DNA from 2 places in the Bradyrhizobium sp. 2TAF36 genome. Region 1 is predicted to be linked to the other one. Evidence: riboswitches for the same ligand, from Rfam matches in the RefSeq annotation. Region 1 holds a riboswitch; the other holds the start of a gene.
What was found. A riboswitch is a leader RNA that binds a small molecule or an ion and turns the genes downstream of it on or off. The one in region 1 is predicted to bind S-adenosylmethionine.

Region 1 (3,825 bases):
GGATGCGGTTGACCGCGTCGATGATGTGCTCCGGACCGAACATCCAGCCGACGCGCAGCGCGGCGAGGCCGTGGATCTTGGAGAAGGTGTGCGTCACCACGGTGTTCTCGGTGGTGGCGACGAGCTCGATCCCCATCTCGTAGTCGTTGCGCGAGACGTAATCGGAATAGGCGGCATCGAGCACCAGCAGCACGTGCGACGGCAGGCCGGCGCGCAGCCGCTTGACCTCGTCGAACGGCACATAGGTGCCGGTCGGATTGTTGGGATTGGCGAGCCAGACCAGCTTTGTCTTCGGCGTCACCGCCTTGAGGATGGCGTCGACATTGCAGGTGAGGTTGGTCTCCTGCGCGACCACGTTCTTGGCGCCGACCGCCATGGTCGCGATCGGGTAGACCAGGAAGCCGTGCGTGGTCGAGATCGCCTCGTCGCCGTGGCTGAGATAGGTGTGGGCGAGCAGATTGAGGATCTCGTCCGAGCCGGCGCCGCAGATGATGCGGTTGGGGTCGAGCCCGAAAGAGCGCCCGATCGCTTCGCGCAGCACGCGCGAGGTTCCTTCCGGATAGTCTTCCAGATGCGCCGCCACGTTCCTGAACGCCTCGATCGCCTTGGGCGAGGGCCCGAACGGCGTCTCGTTGGCCGAGAGCTTGAACACCTTGCGGCCCGGCTCAGCCACCGGGCTCTTGCCGGGCGTGTAGGGCGCAATATCGAGAATGCCGGGATTCGGCACGGGGCGGGACATCTTCAACTCCGGAAGTAGCTTTAGGCGGTTCGCGATCTACGATTTCGACCCGGTCGAGGGCACCGTATAGCGCGTTGCGTGGCTGCCGACGAGGGCCGTGGAGCGCACCGAGGCCCCCGCTTCGATCAGGGCAGCCTTGATCTTGTCGATGCTGGTCGCGCTCGTGACCGAGACCAGCAGCGCTGCGCCGTCGAAGGCGGTATCGGGCACTGCCACGATCTCGGCGAGCGGCGACAGCGCCCGCGCGACCTCGGCGTTCCACCCGGACACGCGCACGCTGAAGGTCTCGACCTCCGTCACCACGGCGCTGTCGGCGACGCGGGAGATCGCGAACACCGGCAGCGCGGCCGGATGGTCGGCGCGCTCGACGAAGGGCATCCGCGCGATGATCTTCGGTGCGCCGTCCGCTTCCAGCTCCAGCCACCATGGCGTGCGGCTCGAGGTCGCCGAGACCAGCGCCAGATCGCCCTTGGACTTCGCCACCGCTTCGACCGCGGCCTGCGCGCTGAAATGCGCGACGTAAGGCACCGTGAAGCCGAAATGGAAGCGCACGGAATCGCGCATCGCCGGCTCGCTCACCGAGATGTCGGCATGCACGGAGAACGGCGCTTGGACGTAAGTGAACGTCGAGATGATGACGCGCCAGATGCTCTCGACCGTGTCGAGCGGCAGGATGCCGCGATGACGCTGGACGATGTCACGCATCATGGCGGCCTCGCGCGCCGGGCGGAACGCCGAGCCGACCTCCTGGGTCTGCTTTACCTGGATCAGGCGGTCGATGATGTCGCCGCGCTGCATCAGGAGACGATGCATGCCCTCGTCGATCGCGTCGATCTCCTTGCGCAATTCCTGGAGCGATGGTGGCGCGGGCGGACGGTGGGACATATCTGACTGGACTGTTGAGAGGCGTTCCAATGCGGATCGGCCAGGCAAGCTGGTAGGTTCGGATCCGCTGCGATCGATATCCTGATTAGGCAGTCGGGGCGGCGAAAGCAAAGAGAAATGACGTCCTTTTTGGGCTGATGTGACAGAGACGAATTTGGCTAATCCGGACCGCGACTTGACGAAAACCGCCCAAGACAGTAGGTTTTGCCTGTTCCGTGGTCATTTGAGCCGGCCGGCTTGCAGCCACGTTAAAAAACTCGCTAAACAGGCCGGGGACCCTTTCGATCCCGGCCGAACCTATCGTTCAGGCCGGGTTTTTCATGGCCTGATGTCACTGCGATCGAACGTCTGATCGCAAACGAGGGCGATGTCAGAGATGGGTGGCGTCAAGTCTGTGCCGAGTCCCGCGATCAGTGCCGACGACCGGTCGCATGAGGCGGATCATCCGAATTCGCAGGTCGCGCAGTTCGGCGCCGAGCAGCCGCTGCGGCTCGATTGCGGCATCGATCTCACCCCGTTCCAGATCGCCTACCAGACCTATGGCGAGCTCAACGCTGATCGCTCCAACGCGGTGCTGATCTGCCATGCGCTGACCGGCGATCAGCATGTCGCCAACGTGCATCCCGTCACCGGCAAGTCGGGTTGGTGGGAGACGCTGGTCGGTCCCGGCCGACCTCTTGATCCTCAGCACTACTTCATCATTTGCGCCAACGTGATCGGCGGCTGCATGGGCTCGACCGGGCCGGCCTCGATCAATCCCGCGACCGGCAAGGTGTGGGGCCTGGATTTCCCCGTCATCACCATTCCCGACATGGTGCGCGCGCAGGCGATGCTGATCGACCGGCTCGGCATCGACACGTTGTTCGCGGTGGTCGGCGGCTCGATGGGCGGCATGCAGGTGCTGCAATGGACCGCGGCCTATCCCAAGCGCGTGTACTCCGCGCTGGCGATTGCCTGTTCGACACGGCACTCGGCGCAGAACATCGCCTTCCACGAGCTCGGCCGCCAGGCCGTGATGGCCGATCCCGACTGGCACAACGGCCGCTACACGGATCAGGGCATCCATCCGCATCGCGGACTTGCGGTGGCACGGATGGCCGCGCACATCACTTATCTCTCCGACGCCGCGCTGCATCGCAAGTTCGGCCGCCGCATGCAGGACCGCGAGCTGCCGACGTTCTCGTTCGACGCCGACTTCCAGGTCGAGAGCTATCTGCGCTACCAGGGCTCGTCCTTCGTCGAGCGGTTCGACGCCAACTCCTATCTCTATCTGACCCGTGCGATGGACTATTTCGACATCGCCGGCGACCATGGCGGCGTGCTGGCGAAGGCGTTCGCGGGCATCGAGACGCGCTTCTGCGTGGTCTCCTTCACCAGCGACTGGCTGTTCCCGACCGCGGAATCGCGCGCACTGGTGCATGCGCTGAACGCGTCGAGCGCGCGGGTGTCGTTCGCCGAGATCGAGACCGATCGCGGCCATGACGCCTTCCTGCTCGACGTGCCAGAATTCTTCGATATCGCCCGTGCTTTCCTGCAATCGGCAGGGAAGGCGCGCGGGCTCACCGGCAGGATTGACTGACAAGGACGGCTAGCGATGTCTGTGCAGGAAGTGCTGCCGCTGGGCGGCGTTGCGACGGAGCAGTCAGGCCAGTTTCGCGCCGATCATCTGCTGGTCGCCGAGATGGTCAAGCCCGGCTCGAAAGTGCTCGACGTCGGCTGCGGCGAGGGCGATTTGCTCCAGCTTCTGGAGACCCGCGGCATCGACGGGCGCGGCATCGAGCTGTCGCGCGAGGGCGTCAATCGCTGCGTCGCCAAGGGCCTCGCGGTGGTGCAGGGCGATGCCGACACCGATCTCGTCAATTATCCCGACGACGCCTTCGATTACGTCATCCTGTCGCAGACGCTGCAGGCGACGCGGCAGCCGCGGGTCGTGCTGGAGAATCTGCTGCGCATCGGCCGCCGCGCCATCGTGTCGTTCCCGAATTTCGGCTTCTGGAAGATGCGGCTCCAGCTCCTGGTCGGCGGCCACATGCCGCGCACCGAGAATCTGCCGGCGACCTGGTACGACACCGCCAACATCCATTTCTGCACCATCAAGGATTTCGTCGAGCTCTGCGACGCGATCGACGTCAAGATGGAGCGCGCCGAGGCGCTGGATCTCTACGGCCGTCCATTGCGGCTGCGGTTGCCGTGGTGGGTGT
Region 2 (12,992 bases), on a different contig from region 1:
ATATCCGACCGCCGACATCACCGTCATCAACGCCGGCGTCGGCGGCGAGGACGCGCCCGAGATGATGAAGCGCCTCCAGAAGGAGGTGATCGACGTGCATCCGGATCTCGTGATCTGGCAGGTCGGCACCAACGCCGTGCTGCGCAATCTCGATCCCGGTGACACCGCCAAGATGGTCGAGGACGGCATCTCCCGCATCCAGGCCGCTGGCGGCGCCGACATCGTGCTGGTCGATCCGCAATATTCGCCGGCCGTCAACCAGCGCAAGGAGAGCGCCGGCAAGATGGTGCACCTGCTCGGCAAGGTCGCCGAACTCCGTCACGTCGGCATCTTCCCCCGCTTCGAGGTGATGCGCGACTGGCACGAGAATCAATCGATCCCGGTCGAGAGTTTCGTGATCGCCGACGGCCTGCATATGAACGATTGGGGCTATGCCTGCTTCGCGCAGATCCTCGGCGACGACATCATCCGCTCCGTCGGCCAGATCAAGCTCGGCGTCAACGTGCCCGCGGACGTGCGAACGTACCGGCCGATGTAGCTCGGTGCCGTAGGGTGGGCAAAGGCGCGCCCTTCGCGCGCCGTGCCCACCATCTATCGGCGATATGATTGTGAATGGTGGGCACGCTTCCGCCTTCGCTCTTCGAGCTACGGCGGACAAGTCGCTTTGCCCACCCTACGATTCCGAGCTCGTGGAGCCCTCACGCCTTCTCCAGCGCCGCGGTCAGATCCTCGATCAGATCATCCACATGCTCGAGCCCCGCCGAGAAGCGGATGAAGCCCTCGCTGATGCCGAGCGCGGCGCGGTCTTCCGGCTTGAGGCGCTGATGCGTCGTGGTCGCCGGATGCGTGACGAGGCTCTTGGCATCGCCGAGATTGTTCGAGATTTTTGCAAGCTTGAGCTCGTTGAGCACGCGGAACGCACCCTGCTTGCCGCCCTTGACCTCGAAGCCGACCAGGGTCGAGCCGCCGCGCATCTGCTTCTTCACGAGAGCTGCCTGCGGATGATCGGCGCGGCCGGGATAGACCAGCCGCGAAATCTTCGGATGGCTCGCCAGCACGTCGGCGATGCGTCCCGCCGTCTCGGTCTGCGCGCGCACGCGTACACCGAGCGTTTCCAGGCCCTTGAGCAGGACCCACGCGTTGAACGGCGAGATCGACGGGCCGGTCTGGCGCATGAAATTGTGGATGTGCTCGGCGATGAACGCTTCAGACGACAGGATGATGCCGCCGAGACAACGGCCCTGGCCGTCGATGTGCTTGGTCGCGGAATAGACCACGACGTCGGCGCCGAGCGCGAGCGGGCTCTGCCAGATCGGCGTCGCGAACACGTTGTCGACGACGAGCCGCGCGCCGCCGCTGTGCGCGATCTCGGCGATCCCTGGTATGTCGAGCACGTCGAGCGTCGGGTTGGTCGGGCTCTCCAGGAAGAACGTCTTGGTGTTCGGCCTCAAGGCGCGCTGCCACTGGTCGAGATCGAGACCGTCGACCAGCGTCGTCTCGATGCCGTAGCGCGGCAACAGATCCTGAATGACGTAGAGACAGGAGCCGAACAGCGCGCGCGAGGCCACCACGTGATCGCCGGCCTTCAGCGGCGCCAGGATCGCGGTCGTCACCGCGGCCATGCCGGTCGCCGCCGAGCGGGCGGCTTCGGCGCCTTCGAGCTCGATCATGCGGCGCTCGAACATCGAGATGGTCGGGTTGGAATAGCGCGAATAGATGAAGCCGGGGTCCTCGCCCTTGAACCGCGCCTCGCACTCCTCGGCGCTGTTGTAGACGTAGCCCTGGGTCAGGAACAGCGCCTCCGACGTCTCGCCATATTGCGAGCGCAGGGTGCCGGAATGGACCAGGCGGGTTTCGGGACGGTATTGCGTGGTGGACGCCGGGGACTTCGACATAGGACCTCCTCTGCGTGACCATCGAAAATGGTCACAAAAAAACCGGCCTGGATAACTTCCACGGGCCGGGATCACAGAGGTCCCCGGCCTGTTTAGCGACTTATTTAACGTGGCTGCAAGCCGGCCGGCTCAAATCACCACGGGATAAGTGATGCTCATATTCCGCAATGGCCTTTCCGTCAAGGCGTCCATCGGATAGCCGTAAAAGGCTGCTATCATGTCCGGATGCATTTGACCCCTGACGAGGACCCCCGGTTGAGCTTCACGGTTGCCGCCGACGCCAATGGTATCCTGCCCGACCGCATGATCGCGGCGATGGCGAAGGCGGGCCTCATCCTGCCCGCTTATGACTTCGTCGAAAGCCAGATCCAGCCGGCGAGCCTCGACCTTCGCCTCGGCGACATCGCCTATCGCGTTCGCGCCAGCTTCCTGCCGGGTCCCGGCGCGACCGTCGCCGAGCGCATCGACGAGTTAAAGCTGCACGAGTTCAGCCTCGCCGATGGCGCGGTGCTGGAGACCAACTGCGTCTACATCGTGCCGCTCTTGGAAAGCCTGGCGCTGCCGCCGGAGATCGTCGCCGCCGCGAACCCGAAAAGCTCGACCGGCCGGCTCGATGTCTTCACCCGTGTCATCGCCGACGGCACCCGCCGCTTCGACATGATCGGCGCCGGCTATCACGGCCCGCTCTACGCCGAGATCAGCCCGAAGACGTTTCCGGTGCTGGTCAGCGAGGGCTCGCGCCTGAGCCAGGTGCGCTTCCGCACCGGAGATGCCATCCTCAACATCGACGAGCTCGAGGCGCTGCATGCGACCGAGCGTCTCGTCGATCTCGACGATGYCGATCTCACCGGCGGCGTCGCCGTCTCCGTCGACCTCTCCGGCGAGAAGGCCAACGGCTTCGTCGGCTATCGCGCCAAGCGCCACACCGGCGTCGTCGACGTCGACCGCCGCTCCGGCTATGCGGTGGAGGATTTCTGGGAGCCGATCTCGGCGCGTCCCGACGGCAGCCTGATCCTCGATCCCGGCGAGTTCTACATCCTCGCCTCCAAGGAAGCCGTGCAGGTGCCGCCCGATTACGCCGCGGAGATGGTGCCGTTCGATCCCCTGGTCGGCGAGTTCCGCGTGCACTATGCCGGATTCTTCGATCCCGGCTTCGGCTATGCCGGCGCTGGCGGGCAGGGATCGCGCGCCGTGCTCGAAGTGCGCTCGCGCGAGGTGCCGTTCATCCTCGAGCACGGCCAGATCGTCGGCCGCCTCGTCTACGAGAAGATGCTGGCGCGCCCCGACGCGATGTACGGCCAGCGCATCGGCTCGAACTACCAGGCGCAGGGGCTCAAACTATCGAAGCATTTTCGGGTGTAGTGCTAGCCTCACTCTCCGCCGTCATGCCCCGGCTTGACCGGGGCATCCAGTACGCCGCAACCTTTCGATTTAATCACTGCCGCCTCGGAATCCTGGATCGCCCGATCAACTCAGGCGATGACACTGAATGTGTGGCAGGATGCGAAGCAAGTTCCGGCTACGTGCGAGGCTTCCCGATGACCAATTCATCCGAACTCGACGCAAGGATCGTCGACGACGTCGCGGACGCGCTGATCTATTCGGATCGCTCCGGCACCATCACGCGCTGGAATCGCGCATCGACCACACTGTTCGGCTTCTCGGCGGACGAGGCGCTCGGCCAGAACCTCGATCTGATCATTCCCGAACATCTGCGTGCCGCGCACTGGAAGGGCTTCGAAGCTGCGCTTGCCACCGGGGCGATGAAGCTTGCGGGCAAGCCGACGCTGACCCGCGCGCTGCACAAAAGCGGACGCAAGCTCTACATCGAGATGACCTTCGCGCTGGTGCGCGATGCCGGTGGTGCCGTGGTCGGATCGGTCGCGATGGCGCGCGACGTCACCGAACGCGTTGAGCGCGAGCGCGCGGCCAGGCTTGAACAAAATTCGTGATGCGGAATTGACGGGCTGGCGTGCAGGGCGCTCTGCTTGAGCGTCAGGTTGCCTCGTACCGGGCGCAGTGACACACTCGATCAAAACAACGGTCGGGAGCGAACATGGCCGCCGCAACAGACGCAGCACAGGAAGCGCAACGGAAGCGCTGGCGCGCGGTCGCCGACCTCTATCACGCCTACTTCACCGGCCTCATCCTCATCGTCGTCACGCGGCGCGGCACGGCGGATGCTGCCGAATTCGTCTTCCGCGTGTTTCGTCGCCAGCAGCAGGAGCGCTTCCTGCCGGGGCTCGAAAAGCTCGGTCTCAGTCATTTGCCGCCGGCGGTGGCCGCCGCGCAATATCATTATCTCTCCAACTGGATCGGCGGCGTGCATGTCGAGTACATGTATGAGAGCGACCGCAAAGCCTGGATCCGCTATCCGCCGCCGCGCTGGATCTGGAAGGGCACCGCGATCTGCGGCGTGCCGGGCGAGGTCTCGCGCGCGATGCTGCGCGGCTGGCACGCCAACAATGGCGTCGCGCTCGGCGATACCAGGCTCGGCTTCGTCTGCACCAAGCAGAGCGTCGACGGTCAGGACGGGCTCGAAGGCTACTATTATCAGTACGACCACCCGCTCGAGCTGGATCAGCGCCTGGTGTTCGCGCGCCATCTGGAAGCGCCGTTGTTCGACGCCAAGACCGCGCCTGCCTTGCCCGTCGCGAGCTGGCCGAAGCCGCGGCTGGAAAAAGCCTACCGCAACTACGCGATGGAATATGTGCGCACCGCCGCGCCCGTCATGGTGCAATTGTTCGGCCCGGAAGACGCCGGCTATCTCCTGCACCTCACCGGCAAGCTGATCGGGATGCAGTATTTTGAAGAGGTCGCGGCAGCGCTGTCTATGCGCCGCGGTGGCGCACGCGAGTTCGCGGCGTTCCTGAATGCGCTGTTTGCCGCGCAGGATGACTCTGCCGAGACGATGGCATCAGAAGGCGCGTTTGAATTTCGCCAGCAGAGCTGGAAGCTGATGGATGACGTCGCCGACTATCATCGCGCCTGCACCAAAGTGCTGGAAGGGTTGTTCGAGGGGCTCGCTGCCGGATGCGGGCGGCACATCGGCGTGCACCTGCGCCCGACAGCGGGCGGTCGGCCGCCACTGGTGTGGACCATTGAGTAATTCCACCTGTTGAAATGCGCTGCCGCAGGGCACGCCTGCATCCGGCGCAGGAGGAATCGGCAATTGCCGTGCTAAGCCTGTCGCCGCGCCTTCCGCGCGAAGAAATTTATTGGCACACCTACGCATTGCCGCGCCGCGAATGGCCTGCGCCCGGGAGAGGACATGTCCGACATCGCCGAAATCCCGGTCGATGAACAAGAGCGTCCGTTGCCGCCGCCTCCGCGGCCGGTACGAAGCGCGCTGATGGACGGGCCGATTCTGCGCACGCTGCTCGGCCTCGCCTGGCCGAACGTGGTCGCGCTGTCGGCCGGCACCTGTGTGGTGATCGCGGAGACCTCCTATATCGGCCGGCTCGGCGTCGAGGCGCTGGCGGCAATGGCGCTGGTGTTTCCGACAGTGATCCTGACCATGACGATGTCCGGCGGGGCCATGGGCGGCGCCGTGGCGTCGGCCATCGCGCGGGCGCTCGGCGCAGGCGATCGCGAGCGCGCCGGCACGCTCGCCGCACATGCGCTGCTGATCGGCATCACCTTCGGCCTCGTCTTCATGCTGGGCATGCTGATCTTCGGGCCCAAGGTGCTGGAGATGCTCGGCGGACGCGGGGATGTGCTGACGCATGCGGTCGCCTACACACAGGTGTTTTTTGGCGGGGCCGTGCTGCCGTGGCTGCTCAACACCATGGCCGGCGTGTTGCGCGGCACCGGCAACATGAAGCTGCCCTCGCTGTTGATGCTGAATTCCGCGGTCATGCAGGTCGTGCTTGGCGGCACGCTGGGCCTCGGGCTCGGACCCGTGCCGCAGTTCGGCATGCGCGGCGTCGCGGCCGGCTCGCTGATCGCCTATTCCGTGAATATCTGCGTGATGGGCTGGTACCTGTTCTCCGGCCGCGCCCGAATCGTGCCGAAACTGCGCGGGCTTCGCGTTCAATGGGCGATGTTCTTCGATATCCTGAAGGTCGGCGCCATCGCCTGCTTCTCGCCGCTGCAATCGGTGCTGACGATCTCGATCTTCACCCACATGCTGGCAAAGTTCGGCACTGCGATCCTCGCCGGCTACGGCATCGGCGCGCGGCTGGAATTTTTGCTGACCTCGATCGCGTTCTCGTTCGGCATCGCTTCGGTGCCGATGATCGGCATGGCGATCGGCGCGGTGCGCATCGCGCGCGCCCGGCGCATCGCCTGGATCGCCGGTGCGAGCGCGTTCGTCGCCGTCGGCGCGCCGGCGTGCCTCGTCGCGCTGTTCCCAGATCTCTGGGTCAACATCTTCACCGACAGCGCCACCGTGCGCGCGACCAGCCATGAATATCTGTCGACGGTGGCGCCGTTCTACGCCTTCATCGGGCTCGCCTCGACGATGTATTTCTCGTCGCAGGGCGCGGCCAAGGTGATCGGGCCGGTGCTGGCGCAGACCGCGCGGCTGATCTACATCGCGGCCTGCGGCTGGTGGCTGTCGACGCATGACGCCACCGCGCAGAGCTTCTTCTGGCTGGCCGCCAGCTCGATGGTCGTGCTCGGCCTGCTCTCGTGCTCCAGCGTGGTGCTGACACGCTGGGGGCCGCGCGAGACGAAACCTGCGATCAGGCCTGCGCTTTCGGGCGTTGCAGACTAGCGGTGTCTGTGGCGGCGATGGCCGCCGCCGCCGACATTGGCGAGCCGCATCAATACGGCGGCTGCCTGGCAGATCACTTTATCCGCACCTCTCATGGCCTGCTCCTCGCGTGCGTGGCTCCGCCGGGAGAGCGGAGCCAACCGGACGCACGCGGCCATCGTTAGGGCCGGCGAGGGCAGGGCTCTGTGAGAAAGATCACGCAGCCACGGCTGGGAACGCTCGGTGTATCGCGGCGACGGCGTCCCTGGTCTGCCCCTGGACGTAAGCCGCAAGCTCGTTCGGCAGCATGTCGATGATCCAGACAAGGCGGCAGCTCGCCTCGCCCTCGGCGATCACCTGCACCGAGGCGCTGTAATGCCTGAGCCGCTCGTTGTTGATGGCGTAGACCAGCCGCCGCCGCGCATCGTCGCAATCGACCAGCACCTCGCGCGCCACTGATCCATTGGCGAAGGTGACGATGCGTGCATCGCCGTCGAGCGTGCAGGCGGTGACGAAGCCCGGCGCCAGCCGCTGAGGTAGCGCGCCGAAATCGCGTACGGCGTCCCAGACGTCGCGGGCGGGAACGGGGAGGGAAATGTCGTTGTGGATGGAGGCCATGAAGGTGTCCTTGATTGAAAGGTTCGTAGTGTGGGCAAAGGCGCGCTCTTCGCGCGCCGTGCCCACCATTCATCGGCACAGTCGCACGCGATGGTGGGCACGCTTCCGCCTTCGCTCTTCGAGCTACGGCGGACAAGTCGCTTTGCCCACCCTGCGAGTGCTCGTGCGCGGCGGGCTCTACACGCAAACCGCCTCGATGTTGTTGCCATCGGGATCAATCAGGAACGCCGCGTAGTAGGTCGGGCTATAGTCCTTGCGCGGGCCGGCGCCGCCATTGTCACGGCCGCCGCTCTTCAAGCCTTCGCTGTGGAATGCCTTGACCGCATCATGGTCCTTGGCGCGAAACGCGATATGCGCGCCGTCGGCCTTGCGTCCCTTGTTCAGGTGCAGCCAGAGCGCCGGCTCGCCCTTCGGCCCGAAGCCCGCATAGCCGTCGCCGCTGGAGCGCAGGGCGTAGCCGAGCGGCGCCAGCACCGCGGTGTAGAAGCGCGTGGCGGCGTCGAGGTCGGCAACACGCAGTCCGATGTGGTCGTACATGATCGTCTCCATTGCAAAGCGCGCCGCAACTGGCGCGCGCCGGAGACGACCCTATTCAGTTGAGGGGCGGGCGCTCTTGGAGAATCTTGCGCTCGCCCTTCGACGCCTGCCGGAACTTCGTCGGTGACACGCCGGCGGCGCGATGGAAGGTGCGGACGAAATTGGAGAGATCGCCGAAGCCGACGTCATAGGCGATGTCGGTGACCGCGATGTCATCATCTGTCAGCAGTCGCGCCGCGTGGCGTAGCCGCGAGCGCACCAGATATTGATGCGGGGTGACGCCGAGCACGGCCGAGAACAGCCGTAGGAAATGGAACGGGCTGAGGCCCGCCTGCCGCGCCGCCTGTTCGAGATCGACCTCGGCATGCGAGTTGGCGTCGATCCACAGCGCGGCTTCGACTGCGCGGCGGCGGTCGCGTGCGGTGGGCGTGGCCGGCTTGCGCGCCTTGCCCGAGACAACATCGATGAAGCGGCTGGCCAGAATTTGACCGACCTCGTTGAGACCGAGGTCGCTGTTGCCATCTGCCGCCGTCTGGGCGAGCTCGCCCAGCACCATCAGCTCGGGCAGCGGCGGTGTCGCGCCGACCTGCCAGATCTCGCGCCGTCCCCCGAGGGCATCGACCAGGTCCTCGCTGAAGAAGAAGCCCAGGCAGACGTCGCCGCTGACATGCTCATGCGTGCAGGTGTATTCCTCGCGTGGAGCGCCGACCAGCATCGAGCCCGCCACCAGCTCGAAGAAGCCGGCGCGGCACTGGCAGCCGAAGCTGCCCGAGCGGACATAGGCAATGGAATGCCCGGTGCGGCACTCCGCGAACGGCTTGTCGTCCGGTCCCGCATCGCAGCGAAACTCGGAGACCGTGATCGATTGCGTGGTCAGCAGCGTGGTTGCGTCCATGCCACCTATCTAGGCATGGTCCGGACAAGTGTGTAGCGGTTGTCCGACAAGATCATGCCCAAAAAAACAAAGCTAAGGTGCGATTCCGATCGCGCCTTAGCTGGGCCTCGGTGGCGCAACGGGCAGCAGCACCTCGAACAGCGTCTTGCTCGCGACCGGGTGGGCGCCCTCGAGCGCCAGCAGCCGCCGCTTGGAGATCACCCCGCCGTAAGGCGAGAGTCGGTCGGCGTAATTGCCGGCCTCCAGCACCCGGTGACAGGGCACGATCAGCATGTAGGGATTTTTGGCGATCGCCTGCGCCACCGAATGCGCGGCGCCGGAGGCGCCCAGCGCCTTGGCGATCTCGTGATAGGTGCGGGTCTCCCCGCGCGGAATGGCGCAGGCGGCTTCATAAACGCGCCGGTGGAAGCCGGGGACGCCGCCGGCGTCCAGGCTGACCTCGGAAAAATCAGGGTCGCCGCCCTGCAGCAGGCCCACGATGCCCTCGATCGCAAGCTCGGCATTCAGCGGAGGCTGCTGCTCGCGCGCCTCGGGATGGACCGCAAAAATCCGGCGACGGGTGTCGATCTCCCGCGCCTCCGGCAATTGCACGGCGACCACGCCGGTGCTGCTCCAGACGATGCCGCAGCGCCCTATGGCCGTGTTGAATATCGCGTAGCCACGCCCCACCATGCACACGCCCCACTCAGTGCACGTCTCTCCCCAGACACGCGATCATAACACCGCCACAATCCGGCGCACCCAAAATCTTGCCAGGACGTTAACAACCGTCCGGCCGGCCGCGCCAAAGCGCTTGGCGACGGGCGCCGTCTCGGCTAATCAGGGTTGGCGTGAGACGCGCATTCGCGGGCGTAGTTCAATGGTAGAACGGCAGCTTCCCAAGCTGCATACGAGGGTTCGATTCCCTTCGCCCGCTCCATTTTTTTTGCCGATGGGCGTCTTACGGCAGCAAGCCAGCTCACCCATTGCGCCGCCGACCTTGAGATCATGCCTCTCGAAAGGCCTTCGGGAAGGTCGTGTCTGCCGAGAGGTCGAGCTCCAGCAGCGTGTTGCCATGGTCGGCAATCGCTCCGACCGTAAAAGCACCCCACGCCAGTACTGTGAGCCGAGCTTGATCGTTGATCGGATTGACCGGCTGCACCGCGGGGTTGAACGTTTCGTGCAGATGACACGCGACCGGATCGACCAATTTTCGGTCGAGGCCCGTAACTGCAAGATCAATCCTGAACCATCCCGGCCGCACGTCGGAAGGTTGGACGGTAGCCGACAGGCGTAGGCCATTCTTGGCTGCCTCTCTGCCGAACTGGCCTTTGTTCTTGTCCTCCGGGTCTTCAATCGGCATTTGTGGAGCGTGCTTGGTTGTTACGGACGGAGCCAGGATTGCCATCTTCGGGGCCGCAATTTCTGTTTGTCTGGCTTTCAGCTCCTCCGTTGCTGCGGCAACATCTTGAACGCTTCTTTTGACCGCTGAGATCTCCGCCGTAATCCCCCCGGGGAGAACGACTTTGGTCAAGCGGTCTCGGAAGATCAGGACGACCCCGATTACGACCGCGAGTCCCAGCAGAAACTTCGTGCTCTCGTCGGCGGTGATCTTGATGGCGCCGAACATATTGAGAATGCCAAGCGCGAGACACACGATCGCGACTATCCAAGGCCCGGCGCTGACGATGGCGTCCGAATTGGTGGGCATGGCTACACTCGCTAATAAATCTCGAGCCCGAATCCGAACGGCCCGATAGAACTGGCAATCAGGAAACTGTACCCTGCTGCTTCTCAAATGCAATCGACGTTGGATTGTACCCGCCTTGGTTGTCGAGCCATATTAGGCACGGCCCTCATTGCGATGTTTGGCCTCCAAAGATTCCAATATATTAGCCCTTCGCTCCCGGCACACACCGCTTCCCCGGCCTAAGCTCTTCTTGCCCCGCGGATGTGGTCCTTGCGTCGGGCAATGTTCGGATGACGGCTAGGACCAGCAACAATGGACCAGCAGAAACTCGACCGTGCGATCGGTCGTCGCTTGAAGACGTTGAGGACGCAGGCGGGCATGACGTTGAACGAACTCGCGACGCGCTCCGGTGTCAGCCGGGCCATGATCGGGAGGGTGGAGCGGGCGCAGAGCAGCGCCACCGCTGCGCTGCTCAACAAGCTCTGCGCGGCGCTCGATGTCACCCTCAGCGACGTCGTCGCGCTCGCCGAGAAGCCGCCGGAGCGGCTGATGCGGCTTGCCGACCAGCCGCTTTGGCGTGATCCCGACAGCGGTTACCGTCGGCGGCACGCCTCGCCGCCGGATGCGGCGAGCGGCATCGAGATCATCGTCGTCGATCTGCCGGCCGGAGCGCGCGTCTCCTACAGCCCCTGGGGCCGCAACGCGTTCACCCAGCAGCTCCTGATGCTCGAGGGTGCGGTCTGCGTGCATATCGACGCCAAGACCGTGCGGCTGCGCGATGGCGATTGTCTCGATTTCGACGTGATGCGGGCGGTGACCTTCGAGAACGAAACCAAACAGGATGCGCGCTACGTCATCATCACGAGGCGCGGCACATCGTACGGGAAAATGTGATGTCGCTGATCGTGCGGGACGCCACGCTGGAGGATGCCGAAGATATTTTGGCCATCTACAATTACGCCGCGATCAACACCACGGCGGTGTGGACCGACGGACCGGCTGATCTGGCCTCGCGGCGCGAGTGGATGCGCGCACGGCAAGCGGCCGGCTATCCCGTGCTGGTCGCAATGAAGGGCAGGGACGTCGTCGGCTTCGCATCATTCGGCGATTTCCGCCCCTGGCCCGGCTATCGCCGCACGGTCGAGAATTCGGTCTATGTCGGCGAGCAACATCATCGGCTCGGCGTCGGCCGCAGCCTGATGGCCGCGCTGATCGAGCGCGCTATCGCGCTCAACAAGCACACGATGGTCGCCGCGATCGAGGCCTCGAATTCCGCCTCGACCGGGCTGCACGCGTCGTTCGGCTTTGCCGAGGTTGGCCGCATGCCTGAGGTCGGCTGCAAGTTCGGCCGCTGGCTCGATATGGTCCTCATGCAGAAGCGGCTTTCAAGCGAGGTGAGGCCGTGACGATGCAGGTCCGCACCGGCGATACCTTTGATCCGCGCGTCATTGCGCTGCTCGACCATCACGTCACGGCTGCGCGGGCGCAGACCGCGCCGGGCAGCGCCCATGCGCTCGATCTCGCTGGGCTGCGCGCGAGCGACGTCGCGTTCTGGACCGGCTGGGACGGCGAGACGCTGGTCGCCACCGGCGCGCTGAAGATGCTCTCGGCCGACCATGGTGAGGTGAAGTCGATGCACACGCTGCAAACCACGCGGAGGCGCGGCTTCGGCGGCCGGATGCTCCGCCACATCATCGCTGAGGCCCGCGCGCGTGGCTTGCAGCGGCTCAGCCTCGAGACCGGCTCGTGGGATTATTTCAAGCCCGCGCATGCGCTCTACCAGGCGCACGGTTTTGTGCTCTGCGGCCCGTTCGAGGGCTATGTCGAGGATCCCAACAGCCTGTTCCTGACGCGCGACCTGACCGGCGGCTGAGGCCGCGCGGTGTGACCCGGACCCGAAAACATCGTCGTGCGCCTCAAAATGAGTTGCGTACCTCAAAACACCTCGATAACCTTCAGCCATGGCCGATACTTTCACCGCGACCGCGCTGACGCTGAAGGACATCGCCCGCGAGGCGGGCGTCAGCCTCGCGACCGTCGACCGCGTCCTGCACAACCGCCCGGGCGTGCGGCCCGATACGGTCCGGCGGGTCAAGGCGGCGATCGAGCGCAACGCCTTCCAGCCGCACGTCGCGGCCGCGGAGCTCGCCCGCAGCCGTGCCCGCCGCTTTGCCTTCGTGATGCCGGCGGGGTCGAACCCCTTCATGCAGCAGATCGAGGCCTATCTCGGCGAGATGTCGGCCTGGCTCTCAGCCCGCCGCCTCGGCGTCGAGGTGGTCGCCACGGATGTGTTCGACCCGTCCGTGCTCGCGGTCTCGCTGGAGGCGCTGTCCGGCGATTACGACGGCGTCGCCGTGGTGGCGCTGGACCATCCCGGGGTCCGCGCCGCGATCAACGATCTCGTCGACGCCGGGACCAGGGTCGTGACGCTGGTCTCGGACGTGCCGTCCTCGCGTCGCCACCATTATGTCGGCATCGACAACATTGCGGCGGGGCGCACCGCCGGCGCGCTGGTCGGTCGGCTGGTCGGCCAACGGTCCGGCAAGGTCGCGATCGTCGCGGGCTCGCAGGGCCTGCGCGACCATTCCGAACGCATCTTCGGCTTCAGCCAGGTGATGGCGTCGGAATTCCCCGATCTCAGCGTGCTGCCGGTGCTGGAAGGGCGCGACGAAGACGGCCGTT

Region 2: linked by a shared signal. The riboswitch ahead of AB4Z51_RS08335 (O-succinylhomoserine sulfhydrylase) and the one ahead of metX (homoserine O-acetyltransferase MetX) in region 1 are both predicted to bind S-adenosylmethionine.

The regions. Positions count from the first base shown of each region.
Region 1 covers NZ_JBFRFR010000044.1:63,816-67,640, forward strand. Annotated here, with positions in the region: gene AB4Z51_RS24910 (pyridoxal phosphate-dependent aminotransferase) at 1-739, opposite strand, end outside; gene AB4Z51_RS24915 (chorismate mutase) at 776-1,624, opposite strand; SAM riboswitch at 1,830-1,909, shown strand; gene metX (homoserine O-acetyltransferase MetX) at 2,001-3,203, shown strand; gene metW (methionine biosynthesis protein MetW) at 3,219-3,825, shown strand, end outside.
Region 2 covers NZ_JBFRFR010000011.1:27,901-40,892, reverse strand. Annotated here, with positions in the region: gene AB4Z51_RS08340 (SGNH/GDSL hydrolase family protein) at 1-538, shown strand, start outside; gene AB4Z51_RS08335 (O-succinylhomoserine sulfhydrylase) at 699-1,895, opposite strand; SAM riboswitch at 1,967-2,046, opposite strand; gene AB4Z51_RS08330 (2'-deoxycytidine 5'-triphosphate deaminase) at 2,121-3,257, shown strand; gene AB4Z51_RS08325 (PAS domain-containing protein) at 3,434-3,847, shown strand; gene AB4Z51_RS08320 (hypothetical protein) at 3,952-5,004, shown strand; gene AB4Z51_RS08315 (MATE family efflux transporter) at 5,167-6,612, shown strand; gene AB4Z51_RS08310 (SRPBCC family protein) at 6,808-7,209, opposite strand; gene AB4Z51_RS08305 (VOC family protein) at 7,387-7,746, opposite strand; gene AB4Z51_RS08300 (helix-turn-helix transcriptional regulator) at 7,802-8,641, opposite strand; gene AB4Z51_RS08295 (methylated-DNA--[protein]-cysteine S-methyltransferase) at 8,738-9,313, opposite strand; tRNA gene AB4Z51_RS08290 (tRNA-Gly) at 9,487-9,560, shown strand; gene AB4Z51_RS08285 (pYEATS domain-containing protein) at 9,627-10,331, opposite strand; gene AB4Z51_RS08280 (helix-turn-helix domain-containing protein) at 10,623-11,204, shown strand; gene AB4Z51_RS08275 (GNAT family N-acetyltransferase) at 11,204-11,716, shown strand; gene AB4Z51_RS08270 (GNAT family N-acetyltransferase) at 11,719-12,183, shown strand; gene AB4Z51_RS08265 (LacI family DNA-binding transcriptional regulator) at 12,272-12,992, shown strand, end outside.